DNA from 3 places in the Desulfofundulus thermocisternus DSM 10259 genome. Region 3 is predicted to be linked to each of the others. Evidence: riboswitches for the same ligand, from Rfam matches in the RefSeq annotation. Region 3 holds a riboswitch; each other region holds the start of a gene.

Region 1 (4,688 bases), on a different contig from region 3:
TCCAGGTGTTCGGAGAGGAAAAATAGTACGCCGAAAAGGGTCAGCAGTGCCACTGCCCCGCCCAGGAAAGAGGTGAGCAGCATGGCCGATTTTTTCTCAAAGACCCTGGCAATGGATTTCAGGTATTCCCGTACGCTTTGTGCCTGCCGGTTTTGTTCCGGTTCACTGACCAGGAAATATACGCCCAGAACCACCGGTATTATTACCAGGGGAAAAAAAAGAAACGTAGCATACCAGGTAATCAGGCCAAGCAGGGCACCCAGTACGGGGCTCACCACTTTACCCAGGCCGTTGGCTGCTTCGATGATACCCAGGGCCGTGGCCCGCTGTTTACCCGTGTAAAGATCTCCGGTAAGGGCCATGGCAATGGGAGCGGTTCCCGCCGCTCCCATGCCCTGCAAAATACGACCGGCGAGAATGGCCTGGTAAACCATGCTTTTCAGGAAAATTGCTGCCAGCCCGGCCAGTATACCGCCCAGTCCGTAAAGGATGAGTGCCGGTACAATTACTTTTTTGCGGCCAAAACGGTCCGAGAGGAAACCGGCCAGCGGGATGATAATCCCGGCAGGAACAGAAAAGAGGGTGATCAGCAGGCTGACTTTAAATTGGGTGAGGTGCAACGCCTCCTTGATGGCAGGCAGCACCGGGATGATCATGGAATTGCCCAGAACCATAATAAAGGGCACCCCGCTCAAGGCAGCCAGCACCAGGGTGCTTTTTTGCTGTTTCATTGAGTTTCCCCGTCCTTTCGCCAAAAGTTTTCCCTGCCTTTAACCCCGCCTATGCATTTATGAATGCTGCAGGGCATAAGAAATTTTAGTAAAAACCGGCAGGAGGGATTTTATGTTCATATTCCTGGACCGCATCGTCTTGAGCATGGCCCTTTTAAGATTGCTTTCCTCATCCATTGAATTCAGCGCTGCCATGCTAATGCTGTACTTTAACCGGGTGGAAACAGCCTTAAAAATAAATAGCCTGCTGGCCCTGGTAGGACCCACAATTCTGCTTACAACCACCAGCCTGGGTCTTGCCGGCCTGGCCGGTAAAGTTTCTCTTTCTTCCATGGCTATAATCCTGCTGGGAGTTGCTCTGATTTTTATTGGTATTAACCGGATGTAGCTGGAAATACTCCCGGGCCAGGGCCGTGAAATTTGGGCAGGAGCCCATGAACATTCAACGCCACCGGCAACGGGTAAAAAACCGGTACGGGGGGAATCAGATTATATATGGACAACTTGTCAGAAATATGTTATTATTTCAGGCAAGTGGAATAAATAACTGCTGTTTTGGAGAATAAGTATTCGGCCGTATCCGGGTTTTCCTGCCAGCCGGCAGGGGTAAAAGGGAACCAGGTGAGAATCCTGGACGGTGGGGCCACTGTATTTGGGTAGCAGCTTTCCACTGGGCCACTGGTTCAGCATGCAGCGAGGAGAGAGCCGGTTCCTGCTGGAAGGAATCGGAGGTAAAAGCAAGCTGGGTGCCGGGCTGGGAAGGCGGAAAGCGGGCGATGACCCATGAGTCAGGAGACCTGCCCGGGTGCGCGGTACGGGGAGCCTCCCAGGAAACAGGGGCGTGTGCCGGTATCAACTGCCGTTTTTATCGGTAGATTGCCAGCCTTTATTTATCAACCCCGGTTTTCCCTGGTGGGCCGGGGTTAAGTTATTTGTTTCTGAATGTACACTTTAAACAACTGCATAGTGGAACAGGTGCTTTCACCTTGAGGGGTGAAAGTGAAAAGGGAAGCCGGTGCAAATCCGGCGCGGTCCCGCCACTGTGAGGGGGAGGGACTCCACATAAGGTCACTGTCCAGCACCCGGCCGGGTGCTTTACGGCCCGGGAAAGGGTCTGGTTGCCGGTGGATGAAATGACCGGGAGACCCGCTACGGGCTGGGTGCCGGATGGGAAGGCGTGGAGTACCCATTGATCCCGAGCCAGGAGACCTGCCTGTTCCCCAGAACCAGACCTGCCTACGCGGATAGGGGGTGGTTTGACATGTCCTGGCTGCTGGAGCCGGGAAATGGATCCTCCATCTGATGTAGATGGGGGATTTTTTATCGGTAGAGAAACGTTTAAACAAATGCCGGTATATGGTACCGTGGTGAATCCAGCAACAGGTTATTAAATCTATCCAGTACCTTGAGCAGTAAGGAATCTGTCGGAAGGCGGCGGTGAATAGTTATGCTTACAATTTTAGGCGGCCTGCTGACAGCCACCATCATTCTCAGCGTTAAAACAGGTCTGATCCTGGGCACTTCCTGGCTGGGCCGGAGGGGATTGTTACTGGTGTCTTTTCTGTTTGGTACTGTCCTTTACGGGCTGATCCTGGTTTTTAATGTCTATCGGCAGGCGCTGGTAGCCTTTCTGGACCGGTATACCTTTGCCGGCGCCCTGCTGGCAGCTGCTTTCTTCATTTACCTTGGCTTGCAGGAGGCAGGGGAGCAAAGGGCAGGGCGGGGTGTTTATCCTTCCTGTACCCCGGGTGGTTACCTCTTCCCTTTCCGTGGCCTGTCTCGCCTTAAGTACGCCCTGGGCTTTTTACCCTGCCCTTTATGCCTGGCAGCTCTGGCCTTATCCGTTATTCTGGCCGGTTCTATGCTGGGCACCGGGCTTTTACGCCTGGGATTATATGTGGCGGTACTGTTTTGTGTGCTTGTTTTATCCAGCAGCATTCTTGTACGCAGGGTAATTATCTTGCGCAATCTCAATCCTGAAGCTTTTTTTAACCCCCTCTTGCTTTTTACCGGGCTGGCAACCCTGATTTCCGCCCTTTTTATACCCAACTTTGTCCAGGCCATGGCCATGCCCATGGCGGCCATAAAAATTGAATCACCCCGCTGGCTGGCGGCGGTGTTAGCGGGGTTGGTGGTCTTAAGCCTGGCGGGTTATTTTCGCTATCAGATCAATTTTTTAAAGGAACGTGATGATTGATGACCATTCCTGGTTCCGAATATTTAACCAAAATTTTGCATGCCGCATCCCAGAGCCTGCTAATTCCCGATATTGTGGGTCTGCTCTTCTTTCTCGTTTTTGCCTTCATGGAACTGGGTAGTTTTGTGGCTGAAATGAGGAGAAGAAAAGTTATTCAGCCAGTCAACCTGCTGGAAGTAATTCATGACGTGGGAGGGGTTTCCCTCTGGCAGATGCGCAACCTGCAGCAGGTGCTTGATAGCAGTGCTTTAAATCCGCGCCAAAAAAAGCTGGTATCGGATCTTTTGGCAAAACCCGGACTGTCCCCTGAGGTCAGGAGGCTGGTGGCTCAGGACATACTGGACCGTGAAGAATTCCGGTTTAAACAAACACTGGACAAAACGGATTTACTGGCCAAACTCAGCCCGGTTTTCGGGTTGATGGGCACTCTTATCCCCCTTGGTCCCGGGCTGGCTGCTCTGGGGCAGGGTGATGTGCGGGGATTGTCCGAAGCAGTGATCATTGCTTTTGATACCACGGTAGTGGGTGTGGCTGCCGGAGCGGTGGGTGCTCTTATTTCCAGGGTGCGGCGCCGCTGGTACGAGCAGGATTTACGGTATCTGGAGTTGCTGCTGGAACTGGTGGTGGGGGGTGAGGGCCGTGCTGTTCAGGAGACAGAGGCGGGAGCGGTTGTCCGCAGAAGAAGTTGATCCCCTGGGCGGTCTGGCCAATCTGATTGATGTGATGCTGGTTTTTTGCTGCGGTTTGATGGTAGCCCTGGTTCTTTCCTGGAACCTGCAGAACATTATCTTTGCTAAAGTAAAGCCCGAGGAAAAACAGCGACTCATGCAAAGCATTCAGCGGGTGATTAATGTGGAACGGGGTAAAGAATTAAAGGAAATACCCGGGATAGAACAGGGGGGCGGTTCCGGTTACCAGGAGATGGGTACGGTTTACCAGGACCCGAAGACCGGGAAGTTGATCATGATTGAAAAGAACAGCCAATAAGTGAGGTGGCAGTGGATCAATGCCCACAGGTAAAGCAAAATGGCAAAAACACCCGACCTTGCTATCCCTGAGCCTGATAGTCCTGATTATTGTTTTCTTAATAAGTGCTTCCGGGGCTGCAGCAAATGAAAATGCACGTACTAAGGTGGTCATGCTTTTGGGCAGTGAGGGGTTTCTGGTACCCCTGGTGGATGCTTACGGCCAGCTGCAGAACTATCCTGTTGAGCTGAAGTTATTTAGCTCCAACGACCTGAAGAGCGAAGAAAAAATCCAGCAGCTGATGCAATCGTTGCAGGATGCAGATGTATTCTTGATGGAAATGATTGGAGCTACAACCATTCAAACAGTTGGGCCTTTATTGCAGGACCTGCCTGAAAAGTGCGAGGTACTTTCCACCCGTAGCGGTTCTTTTCCTGATTACCCCCGTATTGATGAAAGTCAAAATACTTTCCTGGCTAAATATTTTGTAAATGGCGGCGTGGAAAATATGAGGCGGCTGGTATTGTATCTGGCCTCTACATACGGGCAGGTCAAAACCGGGGAACAGTTAGATCCGGTTAAAATGCCCGTCCGGTTCATCTACCATCCTGAGGCTGAAGGACTGACTCTTAATGTGGATGGGCTTTACCAGACGGTGTGCAATGCAATATACGCGGCGGGTGATGGTACAGCCCGGGGCCTGGCGTTAAATGAAGTTCACCGGGCAGTTTATGACAGCGTTTACGCTTCCGTCTATCAGCCGGATAACAATACGAACTGGACACTGGCCCGGC
Region 2 (4,688 bases), on a different contig from region 3:
ACGCATAAGCACGGGCCGGGCAACCGCCGCCGCATAAGAATCTATCCGGACAGTTCCGGCAACCGGCCACTCTTTCCACGGTACGTCCCGGGAGCGGCGTTCCACGGCCAGGTTCTGCAGTCCCCTGACCACGTCCGGGGTTGTTAGCAGTCAACCAAAATTATTGGTTATCCTAGGCAAAAGTAAAAAAATTTTTAACAACAGTTTGACAGCGGTAAGTTTGCCGTGCTAAAGTTTTACTCGAAAGGCAAGCGTCCTATATGGTCGCTGGCGGGGGCCAGCCGTTCCGTTCCCGGGGAGCCTCCCTCTGGGAGCCGATGAACCTGTACCACACAGTGCAAGGAAAGTCTAGTCTTGCCTAAAGTTTGTAATGTGTCAGGAGGAGGTCATAATCCACTTCTTCCAGGAACTTCTTCTGCCTGGTTTCCTTCGGGTTTAAAAGCATAATGTTGATCCTGTCCTCATTGACAGGAGACACTATCCGCACGCGCCTTTCAGAGTACCGGGAATAACTGTAAATTAAGCTGCCGCCCAGAGCACAAAAAGAGCCACTGGACCCCCACTGGTTGGCCACCACCAGGTGCATTTGTTCGGCTATCCTGGCTTCCCAGATAAACTGGCTTTTTTCATCATTCCAGAGGGCGGGAACGCAGAGCACATCCACGCCCTGCTTGGCCAGGCTCTCCAGGCTTTCCGGAAAAAACAGGTCATACCCCAGTAAAATGCCCACCCTGCCAAAGGGGAGGTCAAAAAAGCAAAAATCTTCCTGTCCGGGGCGAGCCCATTCCCTGTCGGAGGGACTTAAGTGTATCTTTCTGTATTTTCCCAGCAATCCCGCCGGACCGATCAACACGGCAGTGTTAAACAGTTGACCGTCTTCCCTTTCCAACACCCCCATCACCACATACAGGTCCAGCTTTTCTGCCTTTCGGACAACCTCCACGGTAACAGGGCCGGGAACCGGTTCGGCCAGTTCTCCTGCCTGTGACGGTTGAGATATGGCCCCTGTTACAGCAAGTTCCGGAAAAACAACCAGGTCGAGCTTCATACCCCTGCGGGCAGCCAGGTCTGCAGCCTGGTCCAGTAATGATAAAATGCGCCGGGTATTTCTCACCGGCTCTTTAGCCTGTGGAGCAAACTGAACAGTGGCTACGGCAAATTCCTTTCCTGCGGGCAACCCCAGCAGCGCCTCCGGTTCAAATTGGGAAAAGGTATCCAGCGTTATACCGGCATAAAATTCCGGCCGCCTGTCGCCCAGGAGGACACCGGCCCCGGGGGTAAAAATTTTTCCGTTTTTTAAAGGCAACGTGCCATAAAGGATGGTGTCATGCGCAGACTGTACTTCCTTTAAAACGCTGCCGTCGGGGCCAATGATAAACGATTGTGAGGCATTACAGTTCATTGTCTTATCCTGACCCGTACGGTTACAGGCCAGTACATAAACTCCGTTTTCCAGAGCCCGGGCACGCCAGAAAACTTCCGGCGGGTAGTGATGGGGCGGCCAGTTGGCCGGGATCAGTAGCACCCGGACACCTTTCAGGGCAGCCATTCGCGCCGCCTTGTACCAGTATGTATCGGCACAGATGAGCACACCCACTCTACCAAAGCAGGTTTCTGCCACCAGCACGGGCAGGTTACCCCTGGCCGCCCAGAGATTTTCCTTAAACGCAGGGGCCAGCTTTCGATGCTCACCCATTACCCGGCCGTCGGGGCCTATGAGCACTGCGGTGTTATAATAAATACCCGATTTTAAATCCACTTCCGGCAGCCCCAGGCAGATATAGACCCCGTACCGGCGGGCCAGGGCACCGAACAATTCCGTGGTCGGGCCGGGAACGGTCTCCACAAAGAGGGAAATGTCCCTTCTGCTTTCAAAGGCATAACCCGTGGTGGCCAGCTCGGGATTTACAATGATCCGGGCACCACCGGCAGCAGCCTCTTCATTTAAGGCCAGCAACCGCCGCAGGTTATGTTCCTTATCTTTCCACTTGATGGCCGCATGGATTAAAGCTACCCTGACTTCTTCCGGCATATTTAACACCTCATCAAGAAACTTTTTTCCCACCCGGAAATTTCCGCCCGTCCGGCCAGATACAATGCCGGGGTTCCTTCTGGCAATTAAAAACGGGCAATCAAAAACCCCCGCTACGCATAAAGCGGGGGCATGGAAAATCAGACCTACCACCTCCCTATCCGCGTAGGCAGCATGGTGAAAAAACGGGGCAGGTCTCCTGGCTCGGGTTCATCGGAACTCCACGTCTTCCCATCCAGCACTCAGCCATGTTATGGTTCCCTTCGCCGTAACCTTATCGTAGCAGTAACCAATTTCTATCAAAGCTGAAAACAAGCTTACTGAGTGCTGGACAGTGACATTATGTGGGTCCCTTCCCCCTCACAGTGGCGGGACCGCGCCGGATTTGCACCGGCTTCCCTTTTCAGCCTGCCCCCATCAGGGAAGCAGGACACCCCGTTACGCATTATTTCAGTTCTAAAAAGGATGATATAAAGACCCGTAACCCAGCCCGTCGCATTAACAACGGTCCACCGAAATCAAGTTTCTACGAAGAAAATCCATTTCTTTGAGCCGTTACCTTTTTCCAGAAACCGCTATCGTTAAGCAGACGGAAGCCGGATTGGATGCCCTGGGCTTTTGAAGATTTCCCCTTTCCCATAAAAAGAGAACTATCCGGTTCTCTTTTGAACGTCAGCTATGCGTAATCATGAGTTCCCTTGACTACCTTTACCCCAAACTTTTCCGTAATCTTTTTGGCAAGCTCGTCCACATCCCTGTAGGGACAGGCCGGCCAGGCGTTAACCATACAGGTGGAAAGGTGGATAACATCAAAATCTACATTCTTCTTAACACAACCGATGTTTGGAATCAATGATCTCCCTGGACATTCACAGGTCAGGAAACCCACCACATTCACAGAATCATAATCCTTAAAGTTTCCTTCCCGGTCCCGGGCGGCTTTAAAACACTTCCACTCGCCGGGACAGCCATAACCCTGGGATACGTAGGAACCACAACTTACAATGAGTACATTCACCTTCCAAATCACTCCTTTTTTGGTTTTGTTATAACATACCACTTATCATATGTCAATTAATTGCTTCATCACTTGTCAATAAAACCTTCCAAACGGGTTCACCGTACACCAAAAAGGCTCAGCGTGGCGCTGTACACCTTTTTGTCGTACTCGTCTTCCCGGCCCAGGGTTTTGTCGGCAACCCGGGTGTAAAAAAGCCAGTGCCCGGGATTGCTCAAGATAAACTTCACCCGTCCTGCATCATCAGTTTTTGCGCTTAGCCCCCAGTCATCTTCTTCCCGCAGGCTCCAGGTCGCCTTCACTTCTGTCCCCGGTAAAGGCCGGCCGCGGTAAAGAACTTCCAGAATTACTTCGTCCCCCACCCGGTAAGCACCGGGGGTAAGAATCAGTTCGAGGTCGTGGGCCAGGTTGATGATTTCCGGTGGCTGCACCACCGGGCCGCAGGTGGCACAGAAATGCCCCACCTGCACGTATGTCCTGGCATACTGGTAGTAGTAGCCCACTTCCCGGGCATCCGGGTAGTCTTTACGCGTCCCCCGGCGGTAAAAACCGTCCGCGGTAACCGCCACCGGCCCGACGTCGTTCTCCACCGTCACGGGCCAGAACCCATCCCGGTCGGGCGTAAACGCCACCAGGTGAAACCGGTCATCTCCCGCTTCTACCTTTAAGGAAAGCTTTGCTCCACCGGGGATCAGCACCCAGGCCGCCAGCCGCGCCGGGTCCGCCAGGCCATCGGGACGCATGGCGTGCCCGTAAAAAATCCGGCACCGGGTTTCATGTCCTTCGTGACCATGACTTCCCTCGGGCAGAACCCAAATTTCGTGACCCTGCACTACCTTCAACATGAAGAACTCCTCCCCTGGTTTAAGTGGTATACTTTTAATGAGAGGACCAATTTGCTAACATTCCTTAATTTTAAAAACGCTCGCCCTGGAGGTGATTTAATGTCCTCCATCCCTGAGCACCTCAAGTTCACCTACGAAGATTACCTGCTTTTGCCTGAAGACAGGCGGTATGAAATTATCGGAGGCGATCTTTTCATGACTCCTTCCCCCAAGCGGGCGCATCAGAAGATAAGTTTAAACCTGGCTACCATTTTATGGTCATTCGCCAAAGCCCACGGCCTGGGAGAAGTTTACGAGGCGCCATTTGATGTGCTTTTCAGCCGCCACGATGTGGTACAGCCGGATGTGCTCTTCGTGAGCCGCGAGAACCTTTCGATTGTGGGGGAAAACAACATTCAAGGGGCACCCGACCTGATCATCGAGATTTTATCGCCTTCTACTGCCGAAAGAGACCTTGACCTGAAGAAAAAGCTGTACGCCCGCCATGCCGTCAAAGAATACTGGATTGTGGACCCCGACGCCCGGAAAGTGACGGTATACCTGTGGAAGGACAATGATTACGTCAAAACCGGAGTTTACGGCGAAGAGGATAGCTGGCAACCTCATCTTTTGCCCGGTCTCACCATCAAGGGCAAGGAGGTATTTGCGTGAACCTCCCCCGGGACAAGCCCGGGGGCTTCGTCCCGGAGGTTTCTCATGTCATCGGAATGCTACCTGCTAAAGCGCAGGTCTTACGCTTTCCTCGTGAGCTACATGGTCGCGTCACCACAACCAGGCCCGGTCCATAGGCGTC
Region 3 (4,688 bases):
TCGCCTCTACCTGGGTTGTTACCTTTTCCGGCTCAAAAGTGGTGCTAATATCCAGCAACCCCAACCCTTCTATTCTGGGAATGCTGGACTCGGTTTGATAGGGATCGGCCAGTTCTTTGCCCAGCATCTGGAATCCACCGCAAATACCAATTACCGGCACTCCCTCCCGGGCCAGACGGCAAATTTCACCGGCCAGGCCCCAGCGTCTTATGGTAACGAGATCTTCAATGGTATTTTTACTTCCGGGAATTATGATTAAATCGGGCCGTCCCAGGGAACTTCCCCTGCCAATATAGCGCAAGTTCACATCCGGTTCATTTTCCAGGGGATCGAAATCGGTAAAATTAGAAATATGGGGCAGGTGGATAACAGCAATATCTATATCCCTCCGGGTAGAAGACCGGCTTTTACGCAGACTTTCCTCGGATACCGTATCTTCCTCCTGCACCCGAAAGCCTTCAAAATAGGGAACCACCCCTATCACCGGTACACCCGTCTTTGCTTCCAGAAAATCAACCGCCGGCTGGAATAGCTTTAAATCACCGCGAAATTTATTAATAATAATCCCGGCTACCCGCTGCCGGTCCTCTTCCGGAAGCAATTCCAGGGTACCAACCACAGCCGCCAGGGCGCCTCCCTTATCTATATCGGTAGCCAGCAGTACAGGAGCTTCAGCCATCCGGGCCACGCGCATGTTTACAATTTCCGTTGCTTGAAGGTTAACTTCAGCCGGGCTCCCGGCGCCCTCTATGGCCACAATTTCGTAACGCCGGCGCAAACGGTCCAGCGCCTGGCAGATAACGTCCCACGCTTTTTGAGCGTAGTTATTGTGATACTCCCGGGCGGAAAGATTTCCCACCGGCCGGCCCAGTACAATTACCTGAGAGGACGCCTGCCCCGTAGGCTTAAGTAAAATAGGATTCATGTCCACATGGGGCTCAATCCCGGCAGCCTCGGCCTGCACTACCTGAGCCCGGCCCATTTCACCTCCGTCCCGGGTTACAAAAGAGTTCAAGGCCATGTTCTGGGATTTAAAAGGGGCCACACGATAACCGTCCTGATAGAAGATGCGGCACAGGGCAGCCACCAGAACACTTTTACCCACGTGGGACGCGGTTCCCTGTACCATAATTGTCCTGGCCTGCATACGTAGATTACCTCCTTCCTTTAAACACGCGGGACTTGATCTCCACGGGTAAACCGGCCACCACCAGATACACTTCTTCTGCCTCCCGGGCCAGGAGCTGATTTACCCGCCCCGCCAGATCGCGAAATGTCCGGCCCAGAGCATTGTCCGGGACAAGGCCCAGCCCGACCTCATTGGCCACCATTATCACCCTGGCCGGGGAAGCCACCGCCGTCCTGGCCAGCTGGCGGGCTTCTTCTAAAATATAGCTCTCCCTGTCATCCAGCGCACCACCAGAGCAGGGCAGGTTTTCATCCAGCAGAAGATTGGTCAACCACATGGTAACGCAATCAATTAAAAAGGCATCTGCATCGTTTTCATACTGCCTGATTACTTTTTCCAGGCAGCGGGTTTCTTCTACGGTAACCCAGCTGGCAGGGCGGCGGAGCCGGTGAATGTGAATCCGCCGGGCCATTTCCTCATCAAGGGCAGACGCAGTAGCTACATAAACAACCCTTGAACCACAAGAAGCAGCCAGCTCTTCGGCAAAACTGCTTTTGCCACTTCTGGCACCACCAATTACAAATACCAGAGCCATATCCACACCCCTCAAAATAAAAACCCCAGCCTTTGAAAGACCGGGGAAACTTGTGCCAGGCCAGTCCCTAACCCTGAAAGCCATTGCCCCTTTCTCGCGAAGGGGCCAACAGCACCCGCAGGCAGGTATCCTGGCTCCCGGATCATTGCCTGCCCTGCGCCTTCCCTGGCGGTGGCATTGCAGGGCTACTCCCCGGTTACAGTGGCGGAGACCGCTCAGGTTTTTCACCTGATTCCCTATTCTCCCCTACGGGGCACCTGCAGGTTAAAAACTTTTTTAAATTTTTCCTTACTTGCTTTATTCGACAGAGTAACTTCAAAATCCTTTTACATCCTGATAATTCCTGTTAAATTTCTGTTACCACCAGCATCTAATGCCTGTCTTCCCCCAGGTATTCTTTCACCCGCTGAACCAGTTCTTCAATCAAATGGGGAAGAGGCTCAGCCCGCAGGCCCACCAGCTCTACGGAACCGCGGACCAGGGGTAACAGGATTTTTTTGGCCGGGCTCGCGGCAATGGCCGTGGCCATGGACGGTGTCAGCTCCCCCATCATGGCATGGGGGAAAAGAATACTCACCGGGCCTACGATCAGATCTACCCGGGGTGCATTGAAAATTACTGCATTCTCTCCAGTGGCCCCCTCGTTGGCACCGGCGCGAAGCATCATTGAAGTAGCCAGAGCATTGGTACCCAGCGCCAGGATCTCCACGTCTTCAGGCAGCTCCCGGCGCAGCCTCTCCATAATATGCTTTCCAATGCCACCCCCCTGCCCGTCCACCACAGCAATACGCATGTTCTTCGCTCCCATATCCAAAATTAAAATTTAATACAGGCATTTGTTTCATAAATCAGCTCCCGGGATGACGGGACATATAATCTTTTAATCTCGACTCCAGTTCGAGAATCTGGATATTTTTTCGCAATAAAGATCGCGCATACCGGTAATTGGCCCGGTGCAGGCGCTTATTCTCTCTTTCCAGCCGGGCCAGGAAGGCGGACTTTTCCCTTTCCATCCGCTCAATTAAATTCATCAAGACCCGGCGGCTTAAGCGGAGCTGCTCCACCTTTTCTTCTAATTCCTGGATTCTCCTTTGCATTTCAAGCACATCCATTGATCCACCACCCCAGGCAGCAGGTCTGATTTTAGTATATGCTACCCCTGGTGGCAATAGACGAAAGGCTACCGGAAAGTAAATGCGCTACCAATACGCTCCACAGCCTCAGCCAGCACTTCCTCCTCCTGGACCAGCGCCATCCGTACATATCCTTCTCCTCTGGAACCAAAAGCCAGCCCCGGAATAACCAGCACCCCTGCACGCTCCAGCAATTCCAGCGCAAACTGCCGTGAAGACGTATAACCGCCGGGCAGGGGAGCCCAGACAAACATGGAAGCATTGGGTTTGGGCATATGCCAGCCATACCGGGCCAGCCCGTCCACCAGTACGTCTCGCCGACGCTGGTAAGTACGGGCTGTCTCTTCTACACAATCCTGGGGACCTTCAAGGGCTGCTATGCCTGCTTCCTGGACCACCCTGAACACACCATAATCTATATTGGACTTAAGGCGAGACAGGGCTGCCAGCACATCCCGGTTTCCCACGGCAAAACCTATGCGGCAACCGGCCATATTATAGGTTTTGGAAAGAGAATAAAACTCCACACCAACTTCCTTTGCACCGGGTACTTCTAAAAAACTCATGGGCTTAAAGCCATCATAAGCCAGCTCGGCATAAGCAATGTCGTGACATACCAGAATGTCGTACCGGCGAGCAAATTCAACTACCCGTTCAAAAAAATTACGGTTGGCCGAAACGGCTACAGGGTTATTGGGGTAGTTAAGCCACATCAGCCTGGCCTTTACAGCCACTTCTTCGGGTATGGAGGCCAGGTCCGGAAGGAAATCATTTTCAGCCAAAAGGGGCATGGGATATATTTCCCCACCCGCCAGAAGAATACTGCACGCATAAATAGGATAGCCTGGATCGGGAACCAGGGCTATATCCCCGGGATCTATATAAGCCAGGGCAATATGAGCCAGGCCGTCCTGAGAACCCATCAGCACCAGCACCTCATGATCCGGATCCAGTTCCACCCCAAAACGCCTTTGATACCAGCGGGCCACCGCCCGGTAGAGAGCCGGCAGGCCCTCCAGCGGATAACGATAGTTAGCCGGATTATCAATTGCCCGGTGCAGGGCGGCAATAATATGGGGGGCCGGGGGGCGGTCCGGGCTGCCTACACCTAGATTAATCACCTTTATTCCCCGGGCCTCCACCTGCTTCTTATAATGTTCCATCTCGTTGAAAATAGCCGACTCCAAACTTTTAATGCGCTGAGCTATTTGCATTTCCCCACCCCGTTACATAAAAATGTTTTTCAAAAAGCAATTCCTGGCCTTTGGCTAAATATTTGCCGGGCCCGTCTGCTGCCCGGCCAGTTCCTTTAATGACCATATTACTTCATCAGGAACAGTGGATGCCCCCAGGCAGCCGTGTTCACGGTGACCTGAACCGTGGTAATCAGAGCCTCCGGTGGCCACCAGGTGGTAGCGACGGCAGAGCTTTTCATAGTACCATACCATCTCCTGGGAATGGGCAGGATAATAGACTTCCAGACCCTGGAGGCCATGCTCAACCAGGCGGGGGATAAGATAATCACAGCGGGTCAGCCCCGGATGGGCCAGCACGGCTACTCCGCCCGCCCGGTGAAGCAAGTTTATTGCTTCCCGTGGAGCCAGTTTATACCTGGGTACGTAAGCCACCCTGTCTTTACCAATATATTTTTCAAATGCTTCCCCTATCGTAGCTACAGCCCCTATCTGAACCAGCGCCCGGGCTACATGGGGACGCCCTACAGCCCCTTCACCGGCCAGCTCCAGAACCTGTTCCAGCTCTACCGGAATTCCCAGCCTGCGCAGCCGCTCCACCATCTTTACCACGCGCTCTAACCGCGTCTGACGGAAAA

Evidence for each region. Region 3 has a riboswitch for cobalamin ahead of cobU (bifunctional adenosylcobinamide kinase/adenosylcobinamide-phosphate guanylyltransferase). Riboswitches for the same ligand answer to the same signal wherever they lie in the genome.
Region 1: linked by a shared signal. The riboswitch ahead of BR83_RS0108335 (DUF2162 domain-containing protein) and the one ahead of cobU (bifunctional adenosylcobinamide kinase/adenosylcobinamide-phosphate guanylyltransferase) in region 3 are both predicted to bind cobalamin.
Region 2: linked by a shared signal. The riboswitch ahead of BR83_RS0108485 (carbon-nitrogen hydrolase family protein) and the one ahead of cobU (bifunctional adenosylcobinamide kinase/adenosylcobinamide-phosphate guanylyltransferase) in region 3 are both predicted to bind cobalamin.

What each region holds. Positions count from the first base shown of each region.
Region 1 covers NZ_JMLG01000008.1:44,669-49,356, forward strand. Annotated here, with positions in the region: gene BR83_RS0108315 (MFS transporter) at 1-731, opposite strand, end outside; gene BR83_RS0108320 (YqhV family protein) at 844-1,119, shown strand; cobalamin riboswitch at 1,297-1,550, shown strand; cobalamin riboswitch at 1,688-1,962, shown strand; gene BR83_RS0108335 (DUF2162 domain-containing protein) at 2,179-2,928, shown strand; gene BR83_RS15410 (MotA/TolQ/ExbB proton channel family protein) at 2,928-3,617, shown strand; gene BR83_RS0108345 (DUF2149 domain-containing protein) at 3,568-3,915, shown strand; gene BR83_RS0108350 (cobaltochelatase subunit CobN) at 3,935-4,688, shown strand, end outside.
Region 2 covers NZ_JMLG01000008.1:83,099-87,786, reverse strand. Annotated here, with positions in the region: gene BR83_RS0108485 (carbon-nitrogen hydrolase family protein) at 359-2,065, opposite strand; cobalamin riboswitch at 2,205-2,485, opposite strand; gene BR83_RS0108480 (CGGC domain-containing protein) at 2,709-3,050, opposite strand; gene BR83_RS0108475 (DUF4198 domain-containing protein) at 3,149-3,895, opposite strand; gene BR83_RS0108470 (Uma2 family endonuclease) at 3,995-4,546, shown strand.
Region 3 covers NZ_JMLG01000001.1:55,864-60,551, forward strand. Annotated here, with positions in the region: gene BR83_RS0100300 (cobyric acid synthase) at 1-1,147, opposite strand, end outside; gene cobU (bifunctional adenosylcobinamide kinase/adenosylcobinamide-phosphate guanylyltransferase) at 1,155-1,724, opposite strand; cobalamin riboswitch at 1,828-2,000, opposite strand; gene BR83_RS0100310 (DUF3842 family protein) at 2,095-2,517, opposite strand; gene BR83_RS0100315 (hypothetical protein) at 2,573-2,836, opposite strand; gene BR83_RS0100320 (LL-diaminopimelate aminotransferase) at 2,905-4,071, opposite strand; gene BR83_RS0100325 (PHP domain-containing protein) at 4,126-4,688, opposite strand, start outside.